4 regions of the Kitasatospora kazusensis genome follow, and region 3 is predicted to be linked to each of the others. Evidence: riboswitches for the same ligand, from Rfam matches in the RefSeq annotation. Region 3 holds a riboswitch; each other region holds the start of a gene.

Region 1 (7,023 bases), on a different contig from region 3:
CGGGGGTAGCGGCGGAGTCGGCCAGGTCGACCGAGTCCCAGACGCTGGTGTACCAGGGCCGGGCGGCGGCGGCCTTCGCGGCCGGGGCGGAGCCGGCCGCGGACGGCCGGGCGGTGGCGGGCGGCGACGGGTCGACCGAGACGAACGGCGTCTCACCGGGCATCGCGTAGTGCAGCCGCACGCGGGCCTGCGCCTTCACGAACGCCGGGTCCTCCCAGCGGGCGCGTTCCTTGCCGAGCTGCTCCACCTGCCGACGGGCGTTGTCGGCCTTGGCGCGCTGGGCGGCGATCTCCGACCGCTGCGAGATGAACTGCCGGGTGGGGTAGGCGAGGATCGCGACGAGCGAGCAGAGCACCAGGACCAGGACGGTCGCCCGGCTGGTGAAGCGCGGACGCGCCGCCAGGCCAGGGATCCTCCACTTGGCCATGTCTCCGCCACCCCTCCTGATCGCACCGGTGCCCCGGCACCCACCCTACGGGGTGAACACCGGGGCACCGGTCAGGCCCACGCGGCACGCGCCCAAGGGGCGCGTGGGGGTACCTCCCGGCCGAAGGCTGGGGGAGAACTGCGCGAGATCGGAAGGCAACGGTCCGCACCTTCCGACGTCGCGCAGTTCCCCGCGCCCCTAGTGGTTGGCCGGCTGCACTAGGTTGCCCGAGTTACTCCGCGGCCTTGAAGCGGGGGAACGCGCCGCGGCCGGCGTACTCCGCGGCGTCGTCGAGGATCTCCTCGATGCGCAGCAGCTGGTTGTACTTGGCGACGCGCTCGGAGCGGGCCGGGGCGCCGGTCTTGATCTGGCCGCAGTTGGTGGCGACGGCGAGGTCGGCGATGGTGACGTCCTCGGTCTCGCCGGAGCGGTGCGACATCATGCAGCGGTAGCCGTTGCGCTGGGCCAGCTCGACGGCGTCCAGGGTCTCGGTCAGCGAACCGATCTGGTTCACCTTGACCAGCAGCGCGTTGGCGGTGCCGGTCTCGATGCCACGGGCCAGGCGGGCCGGGTTGGTCACGAACAGGTCGTCACCGACCAGCTGGACCTTGTCGCCGAGCTTGTCGGTCATGGCCTTCCAGCCGTCCCAGTCCGACTCGTCCAGCGGGTCCTCGATCGAGACCAGCGGGTACGAGGCGACCAGGTCGGCGTAGTAGTCGATGAGCTCGGCGGCGGTGAGCGCCTTGCCCTCGAACTGGTAGGCGCCGTCCTTGTAGAACTCGGACGCGGCGACGTCCAGCGCCAGCGCGACGTCCTTGCCCGGGGTGTAGCCGGCCTTCTTGATGGCCTCGGTGATGAGGTCCAGCGCCTCGCGGTTGCTGTCCAGGTTCGGGGCGAAGCCGCCCTCGTCGCCGAGACCGGTGGAGAGGCCGCGCTCCTTCAGCACGCCCTTGAGGGTGTGGTAGACCTCGACGCCCCAGCGGACGGCCTCGGAGAAGGACTCCGCGCCGATCGGAGCGATCATGAACTCCTGGATGTCCACGTTGGAGTCCGCGTGCGAACCGCCGTTGAGGATGTTCATCATCGGGACGGGCAGCACGTGCGCGTTCGGGCCGCCGAGGTAGCGGAACAGCGGCAGGTCGCTGGCCTCGGAGGCGGCGTGCGCCACGGCGAGCGAGACGCCGAGGATCGCGTTGGCGCCCAGCGAGGACTTGTCGGGGGTGGCGTCCAGGTCCAGCATGGCCTGGTCGATCAGCCGCTGCTCGGTGGCGTCGTAGCCGACGAGCTCCGGGCCGATCTGCTCGATGACGGCGAGGACGGCCTTCTCGACGCCCTTGCCGAAGTAGCGGTTCTTGTCGCCGTCGCGCAGCTCAAGCGCCTCGAAGGCACCGGTGGAGGCACCGGACGGGACAGCGGCACGGCCGGTGCTGCCGTCGTCGAGACCGACCTCGACCTCGACCGTGGGGTTGCCACGCGAGTCGAGAATCTCACGGGCTACGACGACATCAATGGACGGCACGAGGCATCTCCTATGCGGAAGCGGGTCCTGCGGACGAGTGCGGAGTCGTTACGACCAGAGCCTAACCGCACCGGGGCCCGGGGCCGCGCTGCCCCAGCTCCCGTCTCACCGTGTGGCCTGCCTACTCGCCGGTAGTTCACCCGGACGACGGGGGCCGGCCGGTCCGGGCGCCGCCGGACCGGCCTCCTCACGGCGGGTCAGCCGAACCGGAGCTGCTGACCCGGGAGGATCAGATCCGGGTTGCCGCCGACGGTCGACCTGTTGCCGTCGTACAGCGACTGCCAGCCGCCGGGGACGCCCTGGCTCCGCGCGATGACCGACAGGGTGTCACCGGGCTTGACGGTGTAGCTCCGGGTGAACGCGTTCGCCCCGGCGGGAGCGGCCGGAGCGGCGGGAACGGCAGGGGCGGCGGCCCGGGCCGGGGCGGTCCGCTGCTCGGCCGCGCCGGCGAACTGGTTGTAGATGCCCTGGTGGCCGGTCCAGTACCAGCCACCGTCCTTCTGGTACCAGTACTTGCCCGAGCCGGCGTCGTACCCGGCCCGGCCCGGGAAGCCCGGGGTGGCGGCGGCCGGGGCGCCGGTGCGCGGCGCCGGGGTGGCGGCCTTCTTCGCGCCGGCGGCCGTCGAGGACGAGGCGCCGGTGTCGACCGAGGCGGCCGGACCACCCCGCCCCAGACCGGCCTCGACCGAGCAGACCGGCCAGGCGCCCGGACCCTGCGAGGCGAGCACCTGCTCGGCCACCGCGATCTGCTGGCCCCTGGTCGCCCGGTCCGCCTGCGAGGCGTACTTGGCGCCGCCGAACGCGTTCCAGGTGCCGGAGGTGAACTGCAGGCCACCGTAGAAGCCGTTGCCGGTGTTGATGCTCCAGTCCCCGCCGCTCTCGCAGTCGGCGACCCGGTCCCAGGTCGAGGCGGGAGCGGCGTGCGCGCCGGTGGCGGTGAGCAGCGGCAGTGCGAGACCGACGCCGGCCACGCCGGCGACGGCGATGGCCTTCTCGGTCTGGGTGGGGCGACGGTGACGGCCCGAACCGGTGAAGAGCATGAAGAAGTCCCTCTCCGCACGCCTGCGAGGTGAGCTGTCGGGTTCGGACCGGGAGGTGGCCCGGCCGCGCGGAGGCGGCTTCACCCCAAGCCGTGGGGGACGGCGACAAAACCTGGGTCCCCCGCCCCTGCCCAAGGGTCTGGTCGGTGTCCCGTGAGCGCGGCGGGCAGGATTCGGCGTTCCGCGCACGGAGTTCGCAGCTACGAACACCAGCGAGATTAAGCAGATGGACTGTCAGATCACAAGCTCATATCGCGCTCATCACACGGAAATCACGGACCGTCATGGATTGCCTACAAACGGTTCCGGATTGCCCGGTTTGATGGGTGTTCATACCGTTCCGCCACCGGCTCCCCCGACACGCCGTCAGAGCGGCATTTACGACATTCCGGGCGCGACCGGCGCTGTCGGGACCGTCGGCCCTGTCGGGACCGTCGGCACCGCCAGGGCCGCCGGGGTGAACGCGACCGGCAACTCCCGCAGCCCGCGCATGATCAGGCCGCCGCGCCAGCGCAGGTCCTCCGGCTCGGCGTCCAGCCGGAGATCCGGCAGGCGGGTCAGCAGGGCGCCCAGCGCCGCCTGCCCCTCCAGCCGGGCCAGCGGGGCGCCGATGCAGTAGTGGATGCCGTGGCCGAAGCCCAGGTGCGGATTGTCCTTGCGGGCCAGGTCGAGGGTGTTCTCGCGGGCGAACCGGGCCGGGTCGCGGTCGGCCGCCGCGAGTACGACCAGCACCGGATCGCCGACCGGGATGTCGACTCCGCCGATGGTCAGCGGATGGGTCGCGAACCGCCAGGTGGCCAGCTCCACCGGACCGTCGTAGCGCAGGAGTTCCTCCACCGCCGTGGTGAGCAGCCCGGTCTCGCCGCGCGCGACGGACGCCTGCAGCAGCTCCCGCTGTCCGGGGTTGCGCAGCAGGGCGAACGTCCCGTTGCCGATCAGGTTCACGGTGGTCTCGAACCCGGCGAACAGCAGGATGAACGCCATCGCCGCCGCCTCGTTCTCGGTGAGGTGCTCGCCGTGGTCACTGGCCCGGATCAGCCCGGAGATCAGGTCGTCGCCGAGGTCGGCACGCTTGCGGTGGATCAGCTCCAGCAGGTAGGCCCGCATCTTCTTCACCGCGCGGGCCACACCGCCGCGCGGGCCCCCGCTCTGCCCGGGTTTGGCGTGCCGGATCATCATCCCGGCCCAGTCCCGGAAGTCGTCCTGGTCCTCCGGCGGCACGCCGAGCAGGTCGCAGATCGCGTAGATGGGCAGCGGGAAGGCGAACTCGTGGATCAGGTCGGCCGAGCCCCGCTCCGCGAAGCCGTCGATCAACCGTTCGGTGAGCTGGCGCACCCGTGGCTCGAACTCGGCCACCCCGCGCGGGGTGAACGCCTTGGAGACCAGCCGGCGCAGCCTGGTGTGGTCCGGCGGGTCGATGTTGAGCAGGTGCGTCATCAGGTCCGCCTGGCGCTCCCCCGGGATGCCGGTGCGGCCGCTGCTGCGGCCGTGGTGCGTGGGGTTCTTGGAGAGCCGGGAATCGGCCAGCGCCTGCCGGGCGTCCGCGTACCGGGTCACCAGCCAGGCGTCCACCCCGCTCGGCAGCGTGGTGCGGTGGACGGGCGAGTGCTCGCGCAACCACGCGTACGCGGGGTAGGGGTCGGCGGCGAACTCCCAGGTGAAGAGTTCCGGCTGACTGGTTTCGGGCGTTTCGGGCATGCCATGAAGGTAACCGGTGGCGGGAGGAGTGAGCCTGGTCACCTGGCGGGTAATCCCTGTTGCGGAGGGTCGCGGCGCGTCTACGATCCTCCGAAGCCGTGGGGCGGGCCGTGCGGTGCCCGCCTGCGGCGAGTCGCTCTCAGGGAGGAGCAGACATGCGAGTAGCCGGGGCAGTGGTGGTGATCGCCGTACTCCGCGGTGGTTCGGGATCGGATCTGGCACGACGGTTCACCGCCGCCGGTGCGGCGGGGGTGCTCGTCGCGGACCAGAACCCGGGTGCCGCCGAGGACCTGGCCGCCGAGCTGGACCGGCCGGGCTGCCCGGTGATCGGGGTCTCCAGCGACGTCCACCTGCCCAGCGACGTCGCCGCGCTGGTGCACACCGCCGTCGAACACCTCGGCCCGATCGACCTGTTCTGCGTGACCGGGCCGGACGGCGAGCGGATCGTCTCGCTGGACGAGCTGCCCGACCACCTCGACCCGCTCGCCGAACTGCTCGCCCTGGTCGGCGACGCGATCAGCGAGGTCGTCCCGCCGCAGCGTCAGCCCGTGGCCAGCCCCTCGGCCAGCCGGACCGCGGTGCGGTAGTCCCGCGCGGCCGCCCGGAGCGCGGCGTCCACGTCCACCCCCGCGTCGTGCGCCCGCTGCACCACGGCGAGCAGCAGCGCGCCCGCGGAGTGCGCCGTCAGCTCCCTCGGCAGCTCGTACGCCTGGTCGGGCACGCCCTCGAACCCGGCCCGGCGGACCCGCGAGACCAGCTTGGCCGCGTACGCCAGCGCGGGCAGCCCCGCCGGCACGCCGTCCAGCACCGACTCGCGCTGCTTCTCCGCCGCCTTCAACTGCTCCCAGTTGGCCTCGACCTCGGCCGTCCCGGCGGCCTCCACGTCGCCGAAGACGTGCGGATGCCGGTACATGAGCTTCTCGACGATGTCGCCCGCGACGTCGTCGATGGTGAACGGGTCCTCGGCGTGCTCCTCGGCGATCCGGGAGTGGAAGAAGACCTGCAGCAGCACGTCGCCGAGCTCCTCGCGCAGCGTCTCCCGGTCCCCCTCCTCGATCGCCTCGACCAGCTCGAACGCCTCCTCGACCAGGTACTTCACCAGCGAGGCATGGGTCTGCTCGGCGTCCCACGGGCAGCCGCCGGGCGAGCGGAGCCGGTCCATCACCGAGACCAGGTCGAGCAACCGGGCCCCCGGCAGGTCGTACGAGCCGGGCAGCACCTCGATCTCGGGGACCTGCCCGGCGTCCTCCACCGCGATCCGGGCCAGCGCGTCGGTCAGGCCCGGATCACCGTCCGGGCTGCCGAGCCAGACCACGGACCCGGCCCCGGTCAGCAGCCGCGCCAACGCGGGGGCGCTGCCGCGCTCCACCAGCTCCACCGTCACCCCGGCCTGCCGGACGGCGGGCAGCTGCGGATGCGCCGGATCGGCCGCGAGCACCCGGGCCGCCCCCCGGAGTGCCTCCCAGGCAGGCCAGGAGAGCAGGCCGGGGGCCACCCGGTGAGTGGTGGTGAGCAGGATCAGCTTCGAAGTGTCCACCCCCCGAACCTACCGTTTCTGCAAACACGGAAGTCACCGGACCGGCAGCTGCGCAGCTCGCCCGAACCCGCACTACCCAGGGGCGCGAGGAACTGCGCGAGGGCGGAAGGCAACGGTCCGTCACTCCCGATTCGCGCAGTTCCCCGCGCCCCCATGGGGTCAACCGTGAGCATCCGGTGAACCCAGCGGAGCGTTGCTCCCGAACCCGGGCGGAACCCACCAGGCGGAGCCCGTCAGGCGGCGGCCGTCGGCTGCGGCAGCCAGTCCGCGGCGGCGTCGGTGAGGGAGACCTGCTGGGCGTCCCAGCGGCCGTAGCGCGGGTTGACCTGGATCTTGAGTTCGGCGCCGGCGGCGGTCAGGGCCGCGCGGACGGCGGCGTCCCCGTCGGCCGTGCGGGCGTCCTTGCCTTCGGCGGCCGCGATCTTCTGGATGCCGAGCTGCTGGCGGTAGAAGGAGTCGATGTCCCCGGCGGGCACGCCCTGCTTGAGCAGCAGCGCCCGGCCCAACGCGTCGTCGCCGCCGAGCAGCTTGGCGTCCGCGGACCGGGTACGGGCGATGTCGCCCTGCGACACCGAGAGCTGACGGTCGCTCAGGGCCTGTGTCACGACCTGGTCGAGCACCAGCTCGGCCACCGTTCGCTTGGTCAGCCCGGCGGGCTCGGCGGCCGGAGCGCCCGGTTGCGCCGCCACGGCCGTCCGCAGCTCCGCGACCTTGGCCTCCACCTCGGAGATCGGGATCCGGTGGCCGCCGACCACGGCAGCCGCCCCCGGGTGGGCCGTCCCGCCGCACGCGGTCAAGGCGG
Region 2 (7,023 bases), on a different contig from region 3:
CACTGCCGGGCGAGCGCAGCCTGAACGCCATCCGGGTCAGCTTCGGGGCCGGCACGCCGGACGAGCACCTGGACCGCTTCCTGACTGCCGTCGGCGAGCTCGTCCGCGATGGTGCGAGGTGGACGTACCGCAGCGAGGGCGGGCGCTGCGTCGCTGACACTCGTCGCAACTGAGCAACGGGCACCCCGCTACGCAGTGCGCAACAGGGTGCCGGTGGCTCTCAGCGGAGCGGCAACGGTCCGAGCCTTCCGATTTCGCGCAGTTCCCCGCGCCCCTGGGGGGACTCCCCGTCAGTCTTCGAGGCCGAGGGCGAAGGCGGCTTCCAGGTCGTGCTGGGAGTAGGTGCGGAAGGCGATCTGGGTCTCGGTGTGCTCGACTCCGGGGACCTTGTTGAGCTTGCCGGGGATCACCGCCGCCAGGTCGTCGTGGCGCCGGACCCGGACCATCGCGACCAGGTCGTAGCCGCCGGTCACGGAGTAGACCTCGCTGACGCCCTCGATGGCGGCGATCGCCTCGGCGATCTCGGGGATCCGGTCGACGCTGGTCTTGATGAGCACGATCGCGGTGATCACTCTGGGGCTCCTGTCCGTGGGGGTCGCCGCCAGCGTATCGGGAGTGCGGTGCCGGCCCAGGCGGCCAGGTAACCGGCGGTGAAGCCGATGACGTGGACGAGGTACGCCACGCCGGGCCCGCCCGAGTGCACCGACCACCACTGCAGGACGAACCACAGGCCCAGCACCAGCCAGGCCGGGAGGCGCAGCGGCAGGAAGAACAGCAGTGGGACGAGCGTCGTCACCCGGGCCTTCGGGTAGAGCCGCAGGTACGCGCCGAGCACCCCGGCGATCGCGCCCGAGGCGCCGACCAGGGCCCGTACCGAGTCGGTGGAGCCCGCCTCGGCCACCGCGTAGCCGTACGTCGCGAGGTAGCCGACGCAGAGATAGAGGAGCAGGAAGCGCACCCGGCCGAACCGCTCCTCGACGCCGGGGCCGAAGACGAAGAGGAAGAGCACGTTGCCCAGCAGGTGCAGCCACCCGGCGTGCACGAACAGCGAACTGAGCACCGACAGCACCGGGATCTTGTGCGGCGCGGGGGAGACCGTGCAGCCCGGCACCACGGGGGGCAGCTCGGCGAGCTGACCGGCCGTCAGCGGCCGGCCGCCGATCAGCTCGGCGGGGACGGCGCCCCAGCGCTGCTCGTACCGCTGCTCGGCGCAGACCCGCGCCGGGCCGGTGCCGTAACGCGGGTTCAGCCCGAAGCTCGGGCCGGTCAGCAGGACGAGTGCGCCGAGCGCGATGAGCCCGAGGGTGACGACCGCCGGCCGGCCGGGCGGGCCGGTGTCCCGGGTGGCGGGCTGGTCGAGGACGGGAGTCACCATGCCTGCGAGCATTCCTCGGGCCGCCGGGCCTGACACCGTGTTGTCCTGCAAGCGGGTGAACGCGGTGAGCTCAGGACCGGTGGACGGCGGTTCACCGGCAGGCAATAGGCTTGGCGCATCCAGACCTGTCCGGACCTGGGTGACAGCCGAGAGGAACCCCGATGACCATCGCCATCCCCACCGCTGAGACCCGCTGGCGCTGCACGCTCTGCGGCAACCTGACCCGCTTCGACGTGACCAGGTCCTCGCGGGTGATCGAGTTCCTGCACTTCGACCTCGCGGGCGAGTCCAAGGTGGAGGAGACCGAGGTGCTCGCCGAGACCGTGGAGTCGGTGCGCTGCCGCTGGTGCAACGCGGTGGACCAGGTCGAGCTGGTGGACCGCCCGGGCTCCGAGGAGTAGCAGCCGGAGTGTGGCGTGGTCCCGGGTGGGGCACGGTACCCGGGACAATTGCAGAGAGCGGTGTGTTTGAGGGCAGCGGCAACCGGCCGTACGGACCCCGCAGAGCAGAATCGGAGCCGAGGACGTGGTGGACGCAGCGAGGGGGCCAGCCGAGCCGCAGGGGCAGCCGCCCGCTGAGCCGCAGGCCGGGCCCGGTCCGATGCCCGGGGCGGTGCCCCCGGACGCCCCTGAGGCGGCGGCCGGTGCTCCGGTGGCCGACGCCCCGGCAGGGGAGAACACCGCAGGGGAGGCTCCCGCAGGGGAGGACGCCGCCGGGCAGCCCGCCCCGGCGCAGCCCGCCGCGGCCGAACACCTGGACCGGCCGCTGCCCGAGGGCGTCCGCCGCCGGGTGGTCGGCATCGCCGCCGACGCGCTCGGCGGCCTGGCCCCGGCCGACCTGCCGGCCTCGCTGCGCCAGTACGCCAAGTTCACCCCGGCCCGCCGGGCCAAGTACGCGGGCACCGCGCTGGCCGCCGCGCTGGAGTCCGAGCCGGCGTTCCGGGTACGGATAGCGGAGCGGCTGCGCCTGGGGCAGCCCGACCTGGTCAAGGCGCTGGAGGCGGGTACCGTCCCCGGCGCCGCCGACCCGATGGACGTGGCCGCCGCCGCCTACCTGATCCGCCCGACGGGCTGGAGCCGGCTGGTCGCCGAGGCGGGCGAGCTGGTCGAGCGGGCCGGGGCCGAGGGGATGGCCGCCGAGGCCACCCGGCTGGTGGAGAAGCTCCAGGCCGAGCTGGCCGAGCTGCGCTCGCAGGCGCGGGCGGACCTGGAGCGGCAGCGGGTCGACGCCGAGGGCGTCCGCCGGGAGGCCGACTCGCTGCGCAAGAAGGTCCGCAGCCTGGAGAGCGACACCCGCCGGGCCCAGGCGGAGGTCCGCAGGCTGCAGTCCGAGCTGGACGCGGCCAAGGCCTTGACCGCCGCCGAGCGCAGCGCGGCCGAGAGCGAGGCGCGGCGGCTGCGGCACCGGGTCTCCGAGCTGGAGACGGCGTTGGAGGCGGGCCGCCGCTCGGCCCGTGAGGGCCGTACCGTCGAGGAGATGCGGCTGCGGCTGCTGCTGGACACCGTGCTCCAGTCGGCCCAGGGCCTCCAGCGGGAGCTGGCGCTGCCGGTCTCCCAGCTCCATCCGGCCGACCTGGTGGAGGCCGTGGTGCCGAGCTCCGCCTCCCCGCACGACGTCGCCCGCCGGGCGCTCGCCGAGGACGACCCGGCCCTGCTGGACCAGCTGCTGGCGATCCCTCAGGTCCACCTGGTGGTGGACGGCTACAACGTCACCAAGACCGGCTACCCGGCGCTGCCGCTGGAGCAGCAGCGGATCAGGCTGCTCGGCGGCCTGGCGATGCTCGCCCAGCGCACCCAGGCCGAGGTCACCTGTGTCTTCGACGGCCAGGACCTGGACGTCCCGGTCATCATGGCACCCCCGCGCGGGGTGCGGGTGCGGTTCAGCCGTACCGGCGAGACGGCGGACGAGCTGATCCGCCGCCTGGTCCGGGCCGAGCCGCAGGGGCGTCCGGTGGTGGTGGTGTCCGCCGACAAGGAGGTCGCCGACGGTGTCCGCAAGGCGGGTGCCCGGCCGGTGGCCTCGGTCCTGCTGCTCAACCGGCTGGCCCGGGCCTGAGTGCGGGTCTCCGGGTCCGCCCTCCATCTGCCGGTCGGCCTGAACCGCGGGAATTCTTGACGGCTGTTCAAGGACAGCCGTGGCGATGCTGTGTCCGTCCGGTGAATCCCGCCGGGAGTCGGTGGTTCGTGACGGGAGGGGAGTGGCGCGAGCCTGCCATCGTCACCTAGGGTCTGGCGTCAAACCTATTTTCCGGACAGTCGCCCGAACGGGGTCGGTCCAGCAGGAAGAAGGAGCAAGTCCCTTGGCCTCCCACCGCCGTCCCAAGCAGCCGAGCCGTGCACGGGTCACCGTGCTGACTGCGGCCGCCGCGACCGCGGTCGCCCTGTCCGCCCAGGTGAGCGCGCACGCGGCGCCCGCCAAGCCGTCCACGGACGAGGTCAAGGCGCAGATCGACAAGCTGACCCAGGACCAGGAGCAGGCCTCCGAGGTCTACGACGGCGCCAAGGAGCGGGCCGACCAGCTGCGCCAGCAGGCCGCCCAGCTCCAGGACCAGGTCGCCCGCGGCCAGGACCAGATGACCCAGCTGGAGGTCGGCCTCTCGGCCGTGGCCGGTGAGCAGTATCGTTCCGGCGGCATCGACCAGTCGGTCGCCCTGATGCTCTCCGCCGACCCGGCGAACTACCTCCAGCAGGCCTCCAGCGCCGACCAGATCACGGCCACCGAGGCCGAGACCCTGAAGTCGCTGAAGGACCAGCAGCGCCGGCTCGACCAGGAGAAGCAGGAAGCCGCGGACGTGCTCGCGCAGCTGGACCGCAGCACCCAGACCCTGAACGACGCCAAGTCCCAGGTCCAGCAGAAGCTCCAGCAATCCCGGACTCTGCTGAACTCGCTCAGCGCCGCCGACCGCGCCGCGGTGGTGGGCGACCGGGCCTCGCGCAGCGACGCCCGCTACGACCTCGGCAGCCTCCCGCAGCCGGGCGGCTACGCCGGTGCCGCCGTGGCCGCCGCGATGAGCCGACGCGGCGACGCCTACGTGTGGGGGGCCACCGGCCCGACCACCTTCGACTGCTCGGGCCTGATGCAGTGGGCGTACGCGCAGGCCGGTGTGTCGATCCCGCGCACCTCGCAGGAGCAGGCCACCATCGGCACGGGCGTCACGCTGGCCGAGGCCCAGCCGGGCGACCTGGTCATCTTCTTCAACGACCAGCACCACGTCGGGATGTACATCGGCAACGGCCTGGTGGTGCACGCGCCGAAGACCGGTGACGTGGTCAAGGTGATGCCGGCGGACACGCTGACGATCAGCACCATCCGCCGGGTCTGAGCCGGTCCTCTCCCGCCGTCCCGGCAAAGCGGACATTTGCCTACGGTTCGCCGCAACTGACGCACGATGACACCGATGGGCCCGTCGAGACGTCCTGTGATCCGGGACACCCTCGACGGGCCTGTCCGCTGTCCGGGGGCTGAGGATTTGTCAGCCCATCGTGCGGATTCCGTCACACTCGGTCGCTCCTGCCGGAAAAACTGGCTCATATTCAGAGTTTTTTCTGACAAGGATTTGAACCGATCACGGGTTGGTTACTAGGGTCATGGTTCGAACCACCGCACGGTCGATCACCCAGCCAGGGTGACGGCGGTGGTTACCGCCGAGTCCGAGAAGCAGCACGGCAGCTCGACTGCCGCACCGGGAGACATCCGGGGACGCTGTGTATCGGAGCCGGGGAACCACGTTCCTCGGGGTGAATCGGCGCCAGGTCGACGACCGCCGCAACTGGGCGGACGTCGGTGAGGCGTCGTAGGGCATCTCTTCCAGCCCGAACCCGTCAGCTCACCCGGTAGGCGGATGTAGGAAGAAGGAGCCCGCCTCCGTGGCGTCCCATCGTCGTCCCAAGCCCGCCAGCCGCACCCGCGTCTCGATCATGACCGCGGCCGCGGCCACCGCCGTGGCCCTGTCCTCGCAGGCCGGCGCCCACGCCGACCCCGCGCCGACCAAGGACCAGGTCAAGGCCCAGGTCGACCAGCTGCACCTCCAGGCCGAGGCCGCCACCGAGAAGTACGACGGGGCGACCGAGAAGGAGCAGACCCTGCAGAAGCAGGTCAGCACCCTCCAGGACCAGGTGGCCCGGCAGCAGGACCAGGTGAGCACCCTTCAGAGCAGCCTGGGCGCGCTCGCCGCGGAGCAGTACCGCAACGGCGGCATATCGCCCACCGTGCAGCTGATGCTCTCCAGCAGCCCGGACTCCTTCCTCACCCAGGCCGGTTCGCTGGACCAGCTCGGTGCCTCGCAGGCCGACGCGCTGAAGACGCTCAAGGGCGAGCAGGCCAAGCTCGACCAGGAGAAGGCCGAGGCGCAGCAGAAGCTCGCCGAGCTGGACTCGACGACCAAGAGCCTCAAGGCCGACAAGGACGACGTCCAGGCCAAGCTGGCCCAGGCTCAGGCGCTGCTGAACTCGCTGACCCAGCAGGAGCGCGACGCGCTGGCCCAGGCCGACGCCAAGGCCGCCGCCGACTCGGCCGCCGCCGCCAAGGCCGCGTCCGCCGCCGCCTCGACGGACCGGGCCTCGCGCAGCAGCTCCCGCCCGGACCTCGGCACCACCGCCCCGGCCGGCTCGTACGCCGCCACTGTGATCGCCGCCGCCGAGAGCAGGATCGGCCGTCCCTACCACATGGGCGACACCGGACCGGACTCCTTCGACTGCTCGGGCCTGATGCTGTGGTCGTTCGCCCAGGCGGGTATCTCGCTGCCGCGCACCTCGGAGGAGCAGTGGCACGCCGGTACGAACCTCGGCACCGACCTCTCCGTCGCCCAGCCCGGTGACCTGATCATCTTCAACGGCGGCGGGCACGTCGGCCTGTACGTCGGCGGCGGCCAGGTCGTCCACGCCCCGCACGAGGGCGCGTTCGTCCGCTACGAGACCGCCAGCTACATGTCGGTCACGGCCATCGTCCGGATCTGACGCCCGTTCGGCCCCTTCGCGTCTGCTCGCAGGCCCGGCTTCCCCACCTCGGTGTGGGGGCCGGGCCTGCGGCGTTTCCGGCCGACCGGCCTGGTGTCCGATTAGTGGTCAAATATTCGATGTTGTAGGCGTTTGGACTAGATCGCCGCGACTCGCTAACGTCTGCCCCCGGACCTCCGTGAGGACGACCGCCCGGCCCGGGCGGCGGCGGCGGTCCCGCCGCAGGGATGGAGCCGTCGCCGGATGCCGATGAACCGCCGTTCCCCGCTGCCGGGCGTGAACCGGCTGGCCCGGGCGCTGGTGCTCACCGCGGCCGCCACCAGCGCGCTCGGTCTGGTGGTCGGCGGCGGCGCCGCCCAGGCCGCCCCCGGGGCGCCCGCCGAGCCACCGTCCAAGAAGGACGTCAAGGCCCGGGTCGACCAGCTCTACGACGAGGCCGAGCAGGCTTCGGAGAAGGTCAACAAGGCCGCGGAGTACCAGAAGCGGCTGCAGGGCGAGACCGACGCGCTGCAGAGCGAGGTGGCGGCCGGCCAGGACGAGCTCAACCGGCTGCGTACCGACCTCGGCGCGGTCGCGGCCGCCCAGTACCGGGCGGGCGGCATGGACCCGACCGTCCAGCTGATGCTGGACTCCGACCCGGCCGCCTACCTCAGCCGGGCCCGCACCCTGGACCAGGCCGCCGAGCGGCAGCGG
Region 3 (7,023 bases):
GCGGCGAGTACGCCGGCTGCCGCGCCGAACCACTGAGTCATCGTCACGCCGCGAATTCTAGGGTGATGATCCTACCGAAGTGTGAACACTTCTGACATTCAGTGACCTGGTCCCGACAACTTCTCTCCGTCGGGCCGTCCTCAAGCGGAGTCCTCCTTCTACGGAGGATTTTTCAGCCGGTCGGCAGGATGCGGTGCAGCAGGAGCAGCGCGACGTCGTCCGGGCGGGAACCCAGCTCGGTGACGTTCAGCGTGAGCAGGTCGGCCAGCCGCTCCAGTCCGCCCTCGCCGGGCTCGCTGCGGCTCCACAGCTCCAACCCGCCGAGCATCCGCTGCACCGACTCGTCGTAGTCCTCGTCCCGGTCCTCGACCAGGCCGTCCGTGTACACCAGCAGCGTCTCGCCCGCCGCGAGGGCGTGCACCGAGAGCGGGTACGCGCCTCCCGGGTCCACCCCGAGCGGCGGGCCGCCCGGCAGGTGCAGCTCGACGGCCCGGCCGGCGGAGATCCGGACCGGCGCGGGGTGCCCGGCCCGGGCACCGGCCAGCGCGCCGGTGGCCGGGTCCAGGGTGAGGTAGAGGCAGGTCGCGAACAGGTCGGTGTCCAGCTCGGCGAGCAGCCGGCTGGTCCGGGCCAGCGTGGCGGCCGGGTCGTGCCCGTCGGTGGCGTACGCCCGCAGCCCGCTGCGGAGCTGGCCCATCACGGCCGTCGCCTCGGCGTTGTGCCCCTGGACGTCGCCGATCACCAGCCCGACCAGCCCGTCCGGCAGCCGCAGCAGGTCGTACCAGTCGCCGCCGATCTGCATGCCCTCGGTGCTGGGCAGGTAGCGCGCGGCACTGGCGATGCCGGGCACCCGGGGCAGGCTGCGCGGCAGCATCGCCCGCTGGAGCTCGGTGGCCCGGTGGTGGTGGGTGTCGTAGAGCCGGGCCCGCTCCAGCGACTGCGCCAGGATCCCGGCGAACGCGGAGTACATCGTGCGGTCCTCGTCGCCGAAGACCCGCTCGGTGGCGAAGGTGATCAGGCAGGAGCCGACCTGCCGCCCCGAGGCGACCAGCGGCAGCACCGCCCAGGCGGCCCCGGGCGCCCCGGCCGACGGGCCGCCCGGGCTGCTGAACAGCGGGGTGGCCTTGGTCAGCGAGTGCCGCATCACCCCGGCCGAGTCCTCGTGCAGCCGGGTCAGCTCGTTGCGGTACGGGCCGCCGTAGACCGAGGGCGAGACCGGCAGCAGCCGCCCCTCGTCCACCAGGTCGAGGACCAGGTCGGCGGCGCCCAGGGCCGGGCGCGCTATGTCGGCGAGCGCCGTGGTGACGTCCCGGACGGTGACCGCCCGGGACAGCGTCCGGGTGAGCGCGAGCAGCAGCGAGGAGCGGGCGCCCGCGAAGGGGGCGTCGTCCTCGGCGGCGCTCACCGGCCCGGCCCGGTGCCGGTCGGTGACCAGCCCCGCGATCCGGACCGGACGGCCGTGCAGGTCGAGCATCACCTCGCCGGTCTCGTCCACCGGCACGACGGCCCCGTCGGGGCGCACCACCCGGTACGTCAGCCGGTACGGGCCGCCCGCCGCGAGCGCGTCGGCCGTCCGGGCCTGCATGTCGGTCAGGTCCTCGGGGTGGATCAGCGGGGTGACGTCCGGCGCGGGGGCGGTCGCGGACTCGGAGGGCGCGGTCAGCCCGAACACCTCGTACGCGCGGGCGTCCCAGGCCGTCTCGCCGGTGACCAGATCACGCTCGAACGCCCCGGCCCCGGCGGCCCGGACGGCCAGCGACAGCAGCGGCTGCGGACCGGGACGGCTGCCCGTCCTGACCCCCTCCGGGGTGCGCTCGACGGCCTGCACGTGGTCGATCAGGTGCGCGAGCCGGTGCGCGCAGGCCTCCGCCAGCGTCTCCAGGACGTCGATGTCGCGGCGCGGGACGGTACCCCGGTGGGCCAGCGCCAGGGCCAGCGAGCCGATGGTGCCACCGTCCACCAGCAGCGGCAGAGTGGCCAGCGCGACCATCCCGGTACCCCGGCCCGCGTTGGTGTCGGGGTAGTCGCTGCCGGTCTGCTCGGGGCTGAGCAGCACCGGGCCGCGCCGCCGCAGGGCGAGCGCGGCGGGCAGGTCGCTCTCCGGGTCCACCAGGGTGTACCGCTCGTGGGCCCAGTCGGGCAGGCCGTGCGAGGCGGCGAGCCGGAGCATGCCGTCACTGTCCAGGAGGTAGAGCGCCGAACCCTCGCCGGTGATCCAGGTCGGCCCGTCGGAGAGGACGGTGCCGAGCAGCTCGGCGGCGCTGGTGCAGCGGAGCAGCAGCCGGACGCAGCGCATCGCCGTACGCGAGGAGCCGGACCTCGTCCCGTCCTCGGGCGGCAGCCACGGCGAGGTCAGGTCCAAGGGAGCTACCCGGCCCTTCCGCTCGCACCGCTGTCCTGGGGAATGCTGAACATCCTATTTCTTCGGGGGTGCGTCGGCCGTGCTGGCACGCCAGCGAAAACCGGGGGCCCGGACCGGTGCGCCGGCCGGGCAGGGCCTGCCGGAACCGGCGGGGGAAGCAGCCGGTGCCCGCTCGGGCAGGCGGCGGGGGCGCCTGCTAGGGCGCCTACTGACCGTCGCTCTCGCCGTACGGCTGCTGGGGCCGGGCGGGGACGGGACGCAGCGAGCGCAGTCCGCGGGCCACCGCGAAGGCGCGCCGGGCGGCATCGGCGAAGCTCTCGGGCCGCGGGACGGAGGAGACGGCCGGGAGGCCGGCGGGCGACAGCGCGCGCTGGTTCGGGATGAGGCCGGTGACGGGCCGGGTGCTGCGCGCGGACTGCGTCATGTGCCCACATCCTTCTTGAGTTTCGACGGCCTGGCGGCCTGACGGTACGACTACCCAGGCGGAAGCCAGTGTCCCCGTTGGCCGGCGACGAATTGGTCTCGAAACCCATCCGAACAGGTACCGGTCGGACATCGGCCGTGCTGTGCCGCCCCCGGGGCGGCCCCGCGCGCCCGGGTGACACCCTGCGCCCCGGCCGGGCACCCCGTCAAGCGTTCGGCGTCCCGGCTCAGGCGGCCGGTGCCCCGCTTCGAACGGCCGGTGCCCCGGCTCAGGCGGCCGGCCAGGTCCGCAGACCTTCCGTCAGCACCCGCACCAGCCGCTGCTGGGTCACCGCGAGGTCGGCGGCGAGCCGGAACGCCCCGCCGGTGGCCAGTGAGGCGTAGCCGTGAGCGGCCGCGCGGACCGTCCGCGCCGCGTGTATCGCCTCGGTGCCCTCCAGGTCGTACCCGCGCAGCACCGCGATGATCACCCCGACCAGCCGGGCGGCGGCCTGCCGCAGGGCGGCGTCCTCCTGCGGGGCCTGCGGCAGCGCCGCGTACCGGTTCGGGTACCGGTCGGCGTACCCCACGTAGGCCGTCAGCAGGGCCTCGACGGCTTCGTCCCCGCTGCGCCCGAGCACGGCCTCCGCGAGCGCCTCGGCCAGCTCCTCGGTGACCCGTATCGCCACCAGGCGGCGGAGTTCGGGCAGGCCGCCGGTCACGTGCTTGTAGAGCGAGGGGGTCGCGACGCCGGCCCGGCCGGCCACGGCGGCCAGGGTGAGGGCCTCCGGGCCCTTGTCGTCGATCAGCTCCAGTGCGTGGGCGAGCACGCCGGTCGGGGTGAGTCCGACTCTGGGCATCAGAGGCTCCTCGGGGTCTCGGCGGCCTGCGCCGCCTCGGTGGTCGCGGCGTTCCGGGCCTGCTCGGTGGTCGCGGTGGTCGCGGCGTTCTCGGCGAGTTCGGCCAGGAAGGGGAGCAGCGCGTCGGCGGTGGCCTGCGGGAACTCGCCCATCGGGTAGTGCCCGGCGCCCTCGATCATCACCTTACGGCCGTTCAGCGCCCTGATCTGGCGGTCCGCGACCACGACGGGGGAGGGGAAGTCGGGGTCCTTGCTGCCCATGACCACCAGCGCCGGGCAGTTCACGGCGGCGCTCCAGCCGACGGGCGAGGAGTCGCCGGTCACGTGGCCCCGGGTGGCGACCCGGCGGCCCGGGGTGCGGAGGGCGGCGACCAGGCCGGCCACGTACTCCTCGAAGTCGGCGGGCTTGGCGCTGGGGTAGGCGATCTTCTTCAGGTACCAGCCCCAGACGGCCGGGAACCGCACCACGACCGCCCCGAGCGCCCGGACCATCCCGCGCTGGAGGGCGTTCTGCGGGAGGTTCTCGATGAAGCCGTCGAGCAGCGCGATCCCGGCCACCCGCTCGGGCGCCTGGCCGGCCGCCTTGACCACGGTGGCGCCGGTGTACGAGCTGCCGACCAGCACCGCGCGCCGGATGTCCAGGTGGTCCAGCAGGGCGAGCACGTCGTCGGCGATGGCGCCGGGGGAGTAGTCGTCCCAGACGATCGAGGACTCGCCGAAGCCGCGCAGGTCCATGGTGATCACCCGGTGCCCGGCGGCGGCCAGCAGCGGACGCAGGTGCCGGTAGGTGGCCCGGGAGTCGAGCATGCCCGGGATCAGCACGACCGGAGCGCCGGAGCCGGTCACCGTGTCGTCGAAGGCGATCCGGCCGCCGGGGAGGGTGAGGAACTGGGTGCCGGTCATGTGGGGCCTCCTGGAGCTACTGCCTGAAGTGCTTCCTGTAGCCATAAAGCTAAGGCTAATAGCCTTAGCCGTCAAGTGGGTCTCCTGGCCACCTGCTCTCGCGCAGCCCCCGCGCACCTCGCGCAGCCCCTCGGCGCGCAGGGACGGTGCAGCTCGGCCGCAGCCCGCCGGCCCCCGGCGGGCGTGTTGTACGGTGCGGCCATGCCCTTCATCAACGTCAAGCAGCTGGCCGGCCGCAGCGAGGAGCAGATCGCGGAGATCACCCGCGAGCTCACCGCCACCTACGCGCGGATCACGGGCGTGAACCCGGACAACATCTGGGTGGCCGTGGAGGAGGTCCCGGCCCGGAACTGGTCGGCCGGCGGGGTCACCTTCGCCGAGAAGGCCGCCGAGAAGGCCGCCGCGAAGGCCCGCGCCACCGAGGGCTGACCGCCGGGAGGAGCGAACCCCTCCCGGCCCCAGGAGACTTGGACCGTCCCGAGCAGGCCGCTTGGAATCAGGGGCTCCTGGGATTAACGTTTGATAACGCAGCGCGGTCGGCAACGCCGTACCCGAAACGGCACCGTGCGCCGTCGCCTAATCCACAGGGCCCGCCTTCACCGGCAGTCCCGGGAGCCGGGGAACCACGTTCCATGGGGTGAATCAGCCGGGCCCTGGCCCGGTCGTAGGAGACCTTCCTGCTCCGAACCCGTCAGCTAACCCGGTAGGCGCGAAGGAAGGAAAGGAGCGCGCCTCCCTTGGCGTCGTCGCACTCCCCCAGCACCCCGGTGGCAGCAACCCAGTTGCTCGACCACCCCTCGGATCAGCCGCCGGACGCGGCCCCCGACCACGGCTCCCGGCACCGGATGCCCCGCCAGACGCGCGGCGGCCCGCTGATCGGCGTCACCGCGATGGCCGCCTCGCTCGGCGCGACGGGCTTCGCCACCGCCGCCCCGGCCGCCGCCGCCACACCCCCGCCCCCGGCCCCGGCCGTCGCGGCCCCTGACGAATCGTCCGTGACCGCCCTCGCGGCCGACCCGGGACTCGCACTCGCCGCCCGCATCCAGCAGCAGGCCGACGGCCGGCGCACCTCCGCCGAGGAGACCGCCCGGCTGGCCGCCGCCCAGGAGGCCGAGGCCAAGCGCGCCGCCCAGCAGGCAGAGGCCCACGCGGAGGCCCAGACCCAGGTCCAGGCCCCGACCGGGGCTCAGGCCGAGGGGGAGGCCGAGCAGGCCGGGCAGGGCACCTTCGCCCTGCCGACCGGCAACTACACGCTGACCGCGCACTACGGCCAGTCCGGCGCGCACTGGGCCCACCTGCACACCGGCCTGGACTTCGCGGCCCCCACCGGCACCCCGGTGACCGCCGTCGGCGCGGGCACCGTCACCTCGGCCGGCTGGTCCGGCGCGTACGGCTACCGGGTGATCCAGGCCCTCCCCGACGGCACCGAGATCTGGTACTGCCACCTCTCCGCCATCAGCACCACCGCCGGACCCGTCACCCCGGGCACCGTCCTCGGCCGGGTCGGCGCCACCGGAAACTCCCCCGGCCTCCGGCCGGGAGGCGCCCCCGTCGGCCCCCACCTCCACCTGGAGGTCCGCCCGGACGGCGGCATCCCGGTCGACCCGCTGCCCTGGCTCCAGGAGCGCGGCGTCCAGCCGTAGGCACGCACGGCACGGACACGAGCGGGGCGCCCACCGACAGGTGGGCGCCCCGCTCGTTCAGGTGCCGAAGGCTGTCACTGAAAGTCCCCCGGCCACGCCCTACTCCGCGCTGTCCTGCTCCTGCTCCTGCTCCTGCTCCTGCTCCGCCAGGTACGCGTCGATCTCGGCGGCGTCCGGTTCCGGCGCCAGGTCGGCGTACTCCTGGACCAGCAGGGCCGGCAGCCCGGGGACCGTCCACTCGCCGAGCAGGCGCAGCGCCTCCGCGACCACCGCCGTCTCGAACCCCTCGAAGTCCCCGGACAGCTCGGCCGGCATCGGCTTCCCGAGCGCGTTCAGCCCGGCCAGGTTGCGGTAGCTGCGCTGCATCAGCCGGTTCTCCAGCAGCAGCCGGGCGCCGTCGGTGGCCATCCCGACGGACATCGACCGGTCGCGTCCCCAGCCGCTGTCCACCTCGACCCGGTCCAGCACCCCCGACTCCTCCAGCGCGCCGAACGCCGCCAGCCGCTGCTCCTGAGTCAGCTCCCGGAAGGCGTCCAGCCAGGACCGGACGGCCGCCGGGTCGGCGGTGTCCACCCCGTCCGCGCGCAGCAGCAGCGTGTACAGCCGGGGCCAGGTGACCAGGTGCGGCTGGCGCAGCAGGCCGCAGAGCAGCTCGCCCTGCCACTCCGCCTCGGCGTGCAGCCGCTCGTGCCGCTTGGCGTTCAGCCGCTTCGCCGCCCGCTGATGATCGATCAGCAACCGCACCGCCCTGCCGTACGCCTCCGGCTCCTCCCCGGGCTGCACGTACATGTACATCCGCTCGTACAGCAGTTGTTCGACCACCGGGGAGCTCAGCTCGGGGAAGCCGTCGTGCA
Region 4 (7,023 bases), on a different contig from region 3:
GCACTCCTGCCGATCGCCTACATCGCGTACATCTCGTTCGGCCCGGACAAGATGGACTACCTGCACCCGGGCGGGATCTTCGGCAAGGCGACCTTCTCGAACTACTCGAAGGTGCTGTTCCACACCGACTTCTTCACCTGGTTCGGCAACTCGGCGATCGTCGCGGGCGGCACCACCGTCTTCGGCGTCCTGACCGCCGCGACCTGCGGCTACGCGGTCTCCCGGATGCGCTTCGCCGGCCACCGCCCGCTGATGTGGACCCTGCTGGTGACCCAGATGTTCCCGGTCACCGTGCTGATGGTGCCGCTGTACGGCATCCTGTCCGACCTCAAGCTGCTGGACGGCTACCTCGGCCTGATCCTGGTCTACTCGACCACCACCGTGCCGTACTGCGCCTGGCTGCTGAAGGGCTACTTCGACACCATCCCGGTGGAGATCGACGAGGCCGGCCGGGTCGACGGGCTCACCCCGTTCGGCACCTTCTGGCGCCTGATCGTCCCGCTGGCCCGGCCGGGCCTGGCGGTGGCGGCGTTCTACTCCTTCCTGACCGCCTGGGCCGAGGTCGCCTACGCCTCGACCTTCATGCTCAGCTCCGGCAAGTACACCCTCGCCGTCGGCCTGCAGAGCTTCGTCAGCCAGTACGAGAGCCAGTGGAACCTGATGGCCGCGACCTCCGTGCTGATCGCCCTCCCGGCCGCCCTGGTCTTCTACCTGGTGCAGCGGCACCTGGTCTCCGGCCTGACGGCCGGCGCGGCGAAGTCCTGACGCAAGCGCCGTCCGCCAACCTCTCTGCTCCCACTTCTGTTACCGCGCACCGGCCCCGCCCGTACCCGGGCGGCCGGGACGACACCTAGTCCCCAAGGGATGACCGTCATGACCCAGAACCTGGCCTCCTCCTCCCGGCCCGCCGCCGACTCGGTCCACGCGAAGACCGGCGAGTCCAGAGGCTGGTGGCGGGACGCGGTCATCTACCAGGTGTACCCGCGCAGCTTCGCCGACTCCAACGGCGACGGCATGGGCGACCTGCCCGGCATCCGCAGCCGCCTGCCGTACCTGCGCGACCTGGGCGTGGACGCCGTCTGGCTGTCCCCCTTCTACGCCTCCCCGCAGGCCGACGCCGGGTACGACGTCGCCGACTACCGCGCGGTGGACCCGATGTTCGGCAACCTGCTGGACGCCGACGCGCTGATCCGGGACGCCCACGAACTGGGCCTGCGGATCATCGTGGACCTCGTCCCGAACCACTCCTCCGACCAGCACGAGTGGTTCCAGCGCGCGCTGCGCGAGGGCCCGGGCTCCGCGCTGCGCGAGCGCTACCACTTCCGCCCCGGCAAGGGCGTCAGCGGCGAACTGCCGCCCAACGACTGGGAGTCCATCTTCGGCGGCCCGGCCTGGACGCGCTCCGCGAACCCGGACGGCACCCCCGGCGACTGGTACCTGCACCTGTTCGCCCCGGAGCAGCCCGACTTCAACTGGGAGAACCCGGCCGTCGCCGACGAGTTCCGCTCGATCCTGCGGTTCTGGCTCGACATGGGCGTCGACGGCTTCCGGATCGACGTCGCCCACGGCCTGGTCAAGGCCGAGGGCCTGCCCGACATCGGCGGCGGCGACCAGCTCAAGCTGCTCGGCAACGACGTGATGCCGTTCTTCGACCAGGACGGCGTGCACGAGATCTACCGCAGCTGGCGGCAGATCCTGGACGAGTACCCGGGCGAGCGGATCGGCGTCGCCGAGGCGTGGACCCCGACCGTCCAGCGCACCGCCAACTACGTCCGCCCGGACGAGCTGCACCAGGCGTTCAACTTCCAGTACCTGGGCACCGCCTGGGACGCCGCCGCGCTGCGCGAGGTCATCGACGTCTCGCTCGACTCGATGCGCCCGGTCGACGCCCCCACCACCTGGGTGCTCTCCAACCACGACGTCACCCGGCACGCCACCCGCTTCGCCAACCCGCCCGGCGGCACCCAGATCCGCACCCCCGGCGACCGCGAACTCGGCCTCCGGCGCGCCCGCGCCGCCACCCTGCTGATGCTCGCGCTGCCCGGCTCGGCCTACGTCTACCAGGGCGAGGAGCTCGGCCTGCCGGACGTCACCGACCTGCCCGACGAGGTCCGCCAGGACCCGTCCTTCTTCCGCCAGGCCGGCCAGGACGGCTTCCGCGACGGCTGCCGCGTCCCGATCCCGTGGTCCGGCACCGAGGCCCCGTACGGCTTCGGCCCGACCGCGGGCGGCCCCAGCTGGCTGCCGCAGCCCGCCGAGTGGGCCGCGCTCAGCGTGGAGGCCCAGGCCGGTGACCCGACCTCCACCCTGGAGCTCTACCGCAGCGCGCTGACCGTCCGCCGCGAGCACCCCGCGCTCGGCGCGGGCACGGCCGTGACCTGGCTGGACACCCCGCCGGAGGTGCTCGCCTTCCGCCGGGACAGCGCCGAGGGCTCGTTCGTCTGCACCGTCAACACCGGCGCCGAGCCGGTCCGGACGGCCGCACCCGGCCACGTCCTGCTCGCCTCCACCGAGGTGGTCGTGGTGGACGGCGAGACGGTCCTGCCGGCCGACAGCGCCATTTGGTGGGCGGTCTGACATGGGTGCAATAGGCTCTGGGATCGTGACTACGGCGCGACTCTCGGACATCGCGGCGCAGGCGGGGGTCAGCGAAGCGACCGTCAGCCGCGTCCTCAACGGCAAGGCTGGCGTCTCCGCCACCACGCGGCAGACCGTGCTGGCGGCACTCGACGTGCTCGGCTACGAGCGGCCCACCCGGCTGCGGCAGCGCAGCGCGGGCCTGATCGGGCTGATCACCCCGGAGCTGAGCAACCCGATCTTCCCCGCGCTGGCCCAGGTGATCGAGCAGGTGCTGAGCCGGCACGGCTACACGCCGGTGCTCTGCACCCAGACGCCGGGCGGCTCCACCGAGGACGAACTGGTGGAGATGCTGGTCGAGCGGGGGGTGGCCGGCATCGTCTTCGTCTCCGGCCTGCACGCGGACTCCACCGCCGACCACGACCGGTACGCGAAACTGACGGGCCGTCAGGTGCCGTTCGTGCTGATCAACGGGTACAGCGAGAAGATCGCCGCGCCGTTCATCTCGCCGGACGACCGGGCCGCGATGTGGATGGCGGTGCAGCACCTGGTCGAGCTGGGCCACGAGCGGATCGGCCTGGCCGTCGGCCAGCGCCGGTACGTGCCCGTCCTGCGCAAGATCGAGGGCTTCACGGCGGCCGTCCAGGCGCTGCTGCACAAGACCCCCGAGGAGGCCGAGGGCCTCGTCCACCACACGCTGTTCAGCGTGGAGGGCGGGCACGCGGCGGCCGGCGCCCTGCTGGACAAGGGGTGCACGGCGATCGTCTGCGGCTCCGACATGATGGCGCTCGGCGCGATCCGCGCGGTCCGCCAGCGCGGACTGGCCGTCCCGCAGGACATCTCGGTGGTCGGTTTCGACGATTCGCCGTTGATAGCGTTCACCGAACCGCCGCTCACCACCATCCGCCAGCCGGTCGAGGCGATGGCCACCGCCGCGGTGGACGCCCTGCTCGAAGAGGTGGGCGGCAGCCCGGGCCAGCGCGCCGAGTTCATGTTCCAGCCGGAGCTGGTGATGCGGGGCTCCACGGGCGCGAACCCGAAGCAGTAGGCAACCGGTCGGCCACAACAGGGGCGCGAGGAACTGCGCGAAGTCGGAAGGGCACAGGTCCGCACCTTCCGGTTTCGCGCAGTTCCTCGCGCCCCTGTTGTGGTTGACGCCTCGCTGCTGGGCTGCGGGTCGGTCGTGCGGGTGTGACGATCGGATCATGAGACGTAAGCAGACGGGGGAGACGGAACCGCGCCTCGACGGGCGTAAGCGGTTGCTGCTCGGCGGCGGGCTGCTGGTGGTGCTGGTGGTGGTCTACCTCATCCTGGCCGCGACCATCCCGCGCTGGTGGTCGCAGCGGGTCGGGGACGCGGTCGGCGGCCACCTGGGGACCGGGCTGGTCCTCGGCCTGTGCATCGGCATCAGCTGCACGCTGCTGCCCTTGATGGTGGCCTGGATCGGGCTGCGCAAGCGGCGGACCTGGAAGGCCGTCGCCGCCTGGCTGTCGCTCGCGGTCGTCCTGGCGCTGCCGAACCTGTGGACGCTGGGCGTCGTGGTCGGCGGCGGCAGCGGCGCGCACGCCGGCCGGCGGGTGATGGACGTGAACGCGCCCTGGTTCCGGGGCGCCTCGCTGGTGGGCGCCGTCATCGCGGCGGTGGCCTTCGCGGGGTTCCTGCTCGTCACCCGGTCGCGGCGCCGGGACGCCGTGCCGACGGCGGAGAAGCCCCCCGCCGGGGTGTCCGGCGGGTGAGCGGCCCACGCCAGGGCCGGACAGGCGGGTGCCCCCGGAGACGACCAGTTCTCCGGGGGCACCAGGTGCTGCGGGTACTACCGGGGCGTCAGACCCGGCCGGCGAAGTCCGGGGCCCAGTTGCTGATGGACTCGGTCTTCACACCGGCGCTCGGGTTGGCGGCCTCGACGTACTCGCCGTTGCCGACGTACATGGCGACGTGGTAGACGCCCGAGTTGCTGCCGTTGTTGGACCAGAACAGCAGGTCGCCCGGCTGCAGGCTGTCCAGCGAGACGCGGGTGGTGGCGTCGGCCTGGTCGGCGGCCACGCGGGGGAGCGAGATGCCGGCCTGGCGGTAGGCGGCCTGGGTCAGACCCGAGCAGTCCCAACCGCCGTCGCTGGTGCCGCCGTAGACGTACGCCTGGCCGAGCTTGGACTCGGCGAAGGAGATCGCGGCGGCCTTGCTGCCGGTCGCGGCCGGGGCCTGGGCGGCCGCCGGGGCAGCGGCGACGGTGCCGTTGCGGTGGGCGGAGGTGGTCCGGGTGGTGGCCTTCGGCGCGGCGGGCTGCTGCGGGGCGGCCTGGGCGGGAGCCTCCTGGGCCGGCGCGGCGACGGCGACGTTGCCGCCGAGGCTGAGCTGCTGGCCCGGGTAGATGACGTCCGGGCCGGAGCCCAGCTGTGCCTTGTTGAGGTCGTACAGCTTCTGCCAGCCGCCCTGGACGCTGTTCTTCTGGGCGATGGTGGAGAGCCAGTCACCGGCGACGACGGTGTACGACTTGTCCGCGACGGGGGCGGCGGCCGGGGCCGGAGCCTGGGCGGCGGGGGCGGACTCCGGGGCAGCCTGGGGGGCGGCCTTCGGAGCGCTGTGCCGGGTGCTCGGAGCGGCGGCCTTGGGGGCCGGGGCGCTGGAGCCGGTGTCGACCTGGGCGGCGGCGCCGCCCTTGGTCAGCCCGCCCTGGATGGAGCAGACCGGCCAGGCACCGGGGCCCTGGTCGGCGAGCACCTTCTCGGCGACCGCGATCTGCTGGTCCTTGGTGGCCTGGTTGGCCTGCGAGGCGTACTGGGTGCCGCCGTACGCGGCCCAGGTGCTGGAGGTGAACTGCAGGCCGCCGTAGAAGCCGTTGCCGGTGTTGATGCTCCAGTTGCCGGTGCTCTCGCACTGGGCGACCTTGTCCCAGGTGGAGACCGGGGCGGCCGAGGCGACGCCGGCGGTGAGGCACGGGATCGAGAGGCCGAGGCCGACCACGCCGGTGGCGGCGATCAGACGGCGGGTGCGCTTGGTGGCATTGATGGGCAGCATGAAAAAGCGTTCCTCTCCCACGCCTGCGAGGTGAGCTGTCGGATTCGGGCTGGAGTTGCCCGGCCGTGCTGAGCACGGCTTCACCCCAAGCCCGGTCGCGGTCCGAGGACCGCTGCCGGGCGACTTACCTGGTTCCCCCGCCCCTGCCGTGGTGCGTTTCTGCGTGCCAGTCCGTCCGGTGGCAGGACTCGGCGTCCCGGATGAACTGGGTCCGTGTGACCACGAACGGGAGCACGTTAGACAGACTTAAGTTGAAACCGCAAATACCTGTGACGGCGCTCACAGATCATTTTCGAATCCCTCATGATCGGAATCTCGCGGCCCACTTGATCAAATTCGATCGGATTCGAGCATTTCCGGTTCGGATTACCGGAACTGTCCGCGTTTCAGGTTCCGGCGGCACGGCCGAGGGGTGCGTGGAAGTCGGTCGACCACGAAGCATCGGAGGATGCGGTCCGGCCGGCGGCCAGGGCCGAAGGGCCCGGGACGGGCGGGCCGAAGGGGCGGGAGGGACGGGCCGTAGGAGAGGGGGCGGACGGGCCGGAGGAGAGGGGTGCCCGAACGCGAGAGGGGCCCCGGAAAGGGGCCCCTCGTCGTGCGGCGGCGGCAGGTCAGCCGGCCGGCTGCTCCTCGGTCTCGGCCGGGGCCTCGCCGGGTGCCGGGAGGTTGAGCGCGGCCAGGTAGGTCGAGGCGATCAGCTGGCCGACGGCCTGGTAGGTGCCGATCGGCGCGGCGCTCGGGCAGCCGGTCTCCTCGGCGGCCTGGGCGAGCAGCTCCGGGTCGGCCTCGGGGCCGATCACCAGGGGGGCCAGCGCAGGGCGCTCCGAGCCGGTGGCCCGCAGGTGGTCCACGGCGGCCGCGACCGAGCCGGGCACGTCCAGGGCGGCCGCCACCACGGGCACCGCGAGACGGGCGGCCAGCAGGACGCCGGTGATCCCGGCGGCCGTGGCGGCCTCCTCGCCGCCGACGGTGGTCAGCACCACGCCGTCGGCAGCCGTCGCGATCGCGAACAGCCGGGCGCGGTCGGCCCGGGCCAGACCCGCCTCGGAGAGCCGGACGTGCACCGCCTCGGCCAGCAGCGGGTGCGGGCCGAGCACGTCGGTGACGGTCGTACCGGCCTCGGCGGCGAGCTGCCGCAGGTCCGTCAGGAAGTCGTGCGGTCCGGCCAGCAGCGGCACCAGGACGGGCGCGGGCTGCCCCGCGGCGGCGGCCTGGGCCAGCAGGTCGGCCACGGTGGGCGCGTACGGGTCGTACTCGGCGTCGGGCGCCGCCAGGTAGGCGGCGGCGGCCTCGATGCCGGGCTGCTCGCCGCGCACGACGGAGAGCAGTTCCTCGACGACCGGCCGCGCCTCGGGCCCGGCGGTGGCCGGGACGGCCAGCACCAGGGCCGGGGCCCCGGTCGGGACCTCGGGGCGCTCGGGGCGGCGGTGG

The links. A riboswitch is a leader RNA that binds a small molecule or an ion and turns the genes downstream of it on or off. The one in region 3 is predicted to bind cyclic di-AMP.
Region 1: linked by a shared signal. The riboswitch ahead of ABD330_RS18230 (transglycosylase family protein) and the one ahead of ABD330_RS10170 (M23 family metallopeptidase) in region 3 are both predicted to bind cyclic di-AMP.
Region 2: linked by a shared signal. The riboswitch ahead of ABD330_RS29435 (C40 family peptidase) and the one ahead of ABD330_RS10170 (M23 family metallopeptidase) in region 3 are both predicted to bind cyclic di-AMP.
Region 4: linked by a shared signal. The riboswitch ahead of ABD330_RS04895 (transglycosylase family protein) and the one ahead of ABD330_RS10170 (M23 family metallopeptidase) in region 3 are both predicted to bind cyclic di-AMP.

Annotation. Positions count from the first base shown of each region.
Region 1 covers NZ_BAAANT010000020.1:15,034-22,056, forward strand. Annotated here, with positions in the region: gene ABD330_RS18220 (FtsB family cell division protein) at 1-427, opposite strand, end outside; gene eno (phosphopyruvate hydratase) at 660-1,946, opposite strand; gene ABD330_RS18230 (transglycosylase family protein) at 2,144-2,986, opposite strand; cyclic di-AMP (ydaO/yuaA leader) riboswitch at 2,992-3,141, opposite strand; gene ABD330_RS18235 (cytochrome P450 family protein) at 3,365-4,684, opposite strand; gene ABD330_RS18240 (SDR family NAD(P)-dependent oxidoreductase) at 4,840-5,271, shown strand; gene ABD330_RS18245 (nucleoside triphosphate pyrophosphohydrolase) at 5,226-6,221, opposite strand; gene ABD330_RS18250 (SurA N-terminal domain-containing protein) at 6,455-7,023, opposite strand, start outside.
Region 2 covers NZ_BAAANT010000058.1:13,871-20,893, reverse strand. Annotated here, with positions in the region: gene ABD330_RS29465 (aminotransferase class V-fold PLP-dependent enzyme) at 1-173, shown strand, start outside; gene ABD330_RS29460 (Lrp/AsnC ligand binding domain-containing protein) at 291-572, opposite strand; gene ABD330_RS29455 (rhomboid family intramembrane serine protease) at 569-1,375, opposite strand; gene ABD330_RS29450 (hypothetical protein) at 1,537-1,776, shown strand; gene ABD330_RS29445 (NYN domain-containing protein) at 1,976-3,430, shown strand; gene ABD330_RS29440 (C40 family peptidase) at 3,675-4,697, shown strand; cyclic di-AMP (ydaO/yuaA leader) riboswitch at 5,066-5,231, shown strand; gene ABD330_RS29435 (C40 family peptidase) at 5,242-6,330, shown strand; gene ABD330_RS29430 (C40 family peptidase) at 6,574-7,023, shown strand, end outside.
Region 3 covers NZ_BAAANT010000009.1:23,086-30,108, reverse strand. Annotated here, with positions in the region: gene ABD330_RS10200 (ATP-binding protein) at 1-41, opposite strand, end outside; gene ABD330_RS10195 (SpoIIE family protein phosphatase) at 173-2,362, opposite strand; gene ABD330_RS10190 (hypothetical protein) at 2,568-2,786, opposite strand; gene ABD330_RS10185 (TetR-like C-terminal domain-containing protein) at 3,055-3,624, opposite strand; gene ABD330_RS10180 (alpha/beta fold hydrolase) at 3,624-4,526, opposite strand; gene ABD330_RS10175 (tautomerase family protein) at 4,728-4,955, shown strand; cyclic di-AMP (ydaO/yuaA leader) riboswitch at 5,090-5,250, shown strand; gene ABD330_RS10170 (M23 family metallopeptidase) at 5,264-6,169, shown strand; gene ABD330_RS10165 (hypothetical protein) at 6,269-7,023, opposite strand, start outside.
Region 4 covers NZ_BAAANT010000003.1:260,353-267,375, forward strand. Annotated here, with positions in the region: gene ABD330_RS04875 (sugar ABC transporter permease) at 1-765, shown strand, start outside; gene ABD330_RS04880 (glycoside hydrolase family 13 protein) at 874-2,577, shown strand; gene ABD330_RS04885 (LacI family DNA-binding transcriptional regulator) at 2,579-3,625, shown strand; gene ABD330_RS04890 (hypothetical protein) at 3,783-4,313, shown strand; gene ABD330_RS04895 (transglycosylase family protein) at 4,402-5,592, opposite strand; cyclic di-AMP (ydaO/yuaA leader) riboswitch at 5,598-5,758, opposite strand; gene ABD330_RS04900 (sirohydrochlorin chelatase family protein) at 6,204-7,023, opposite strand, start outside.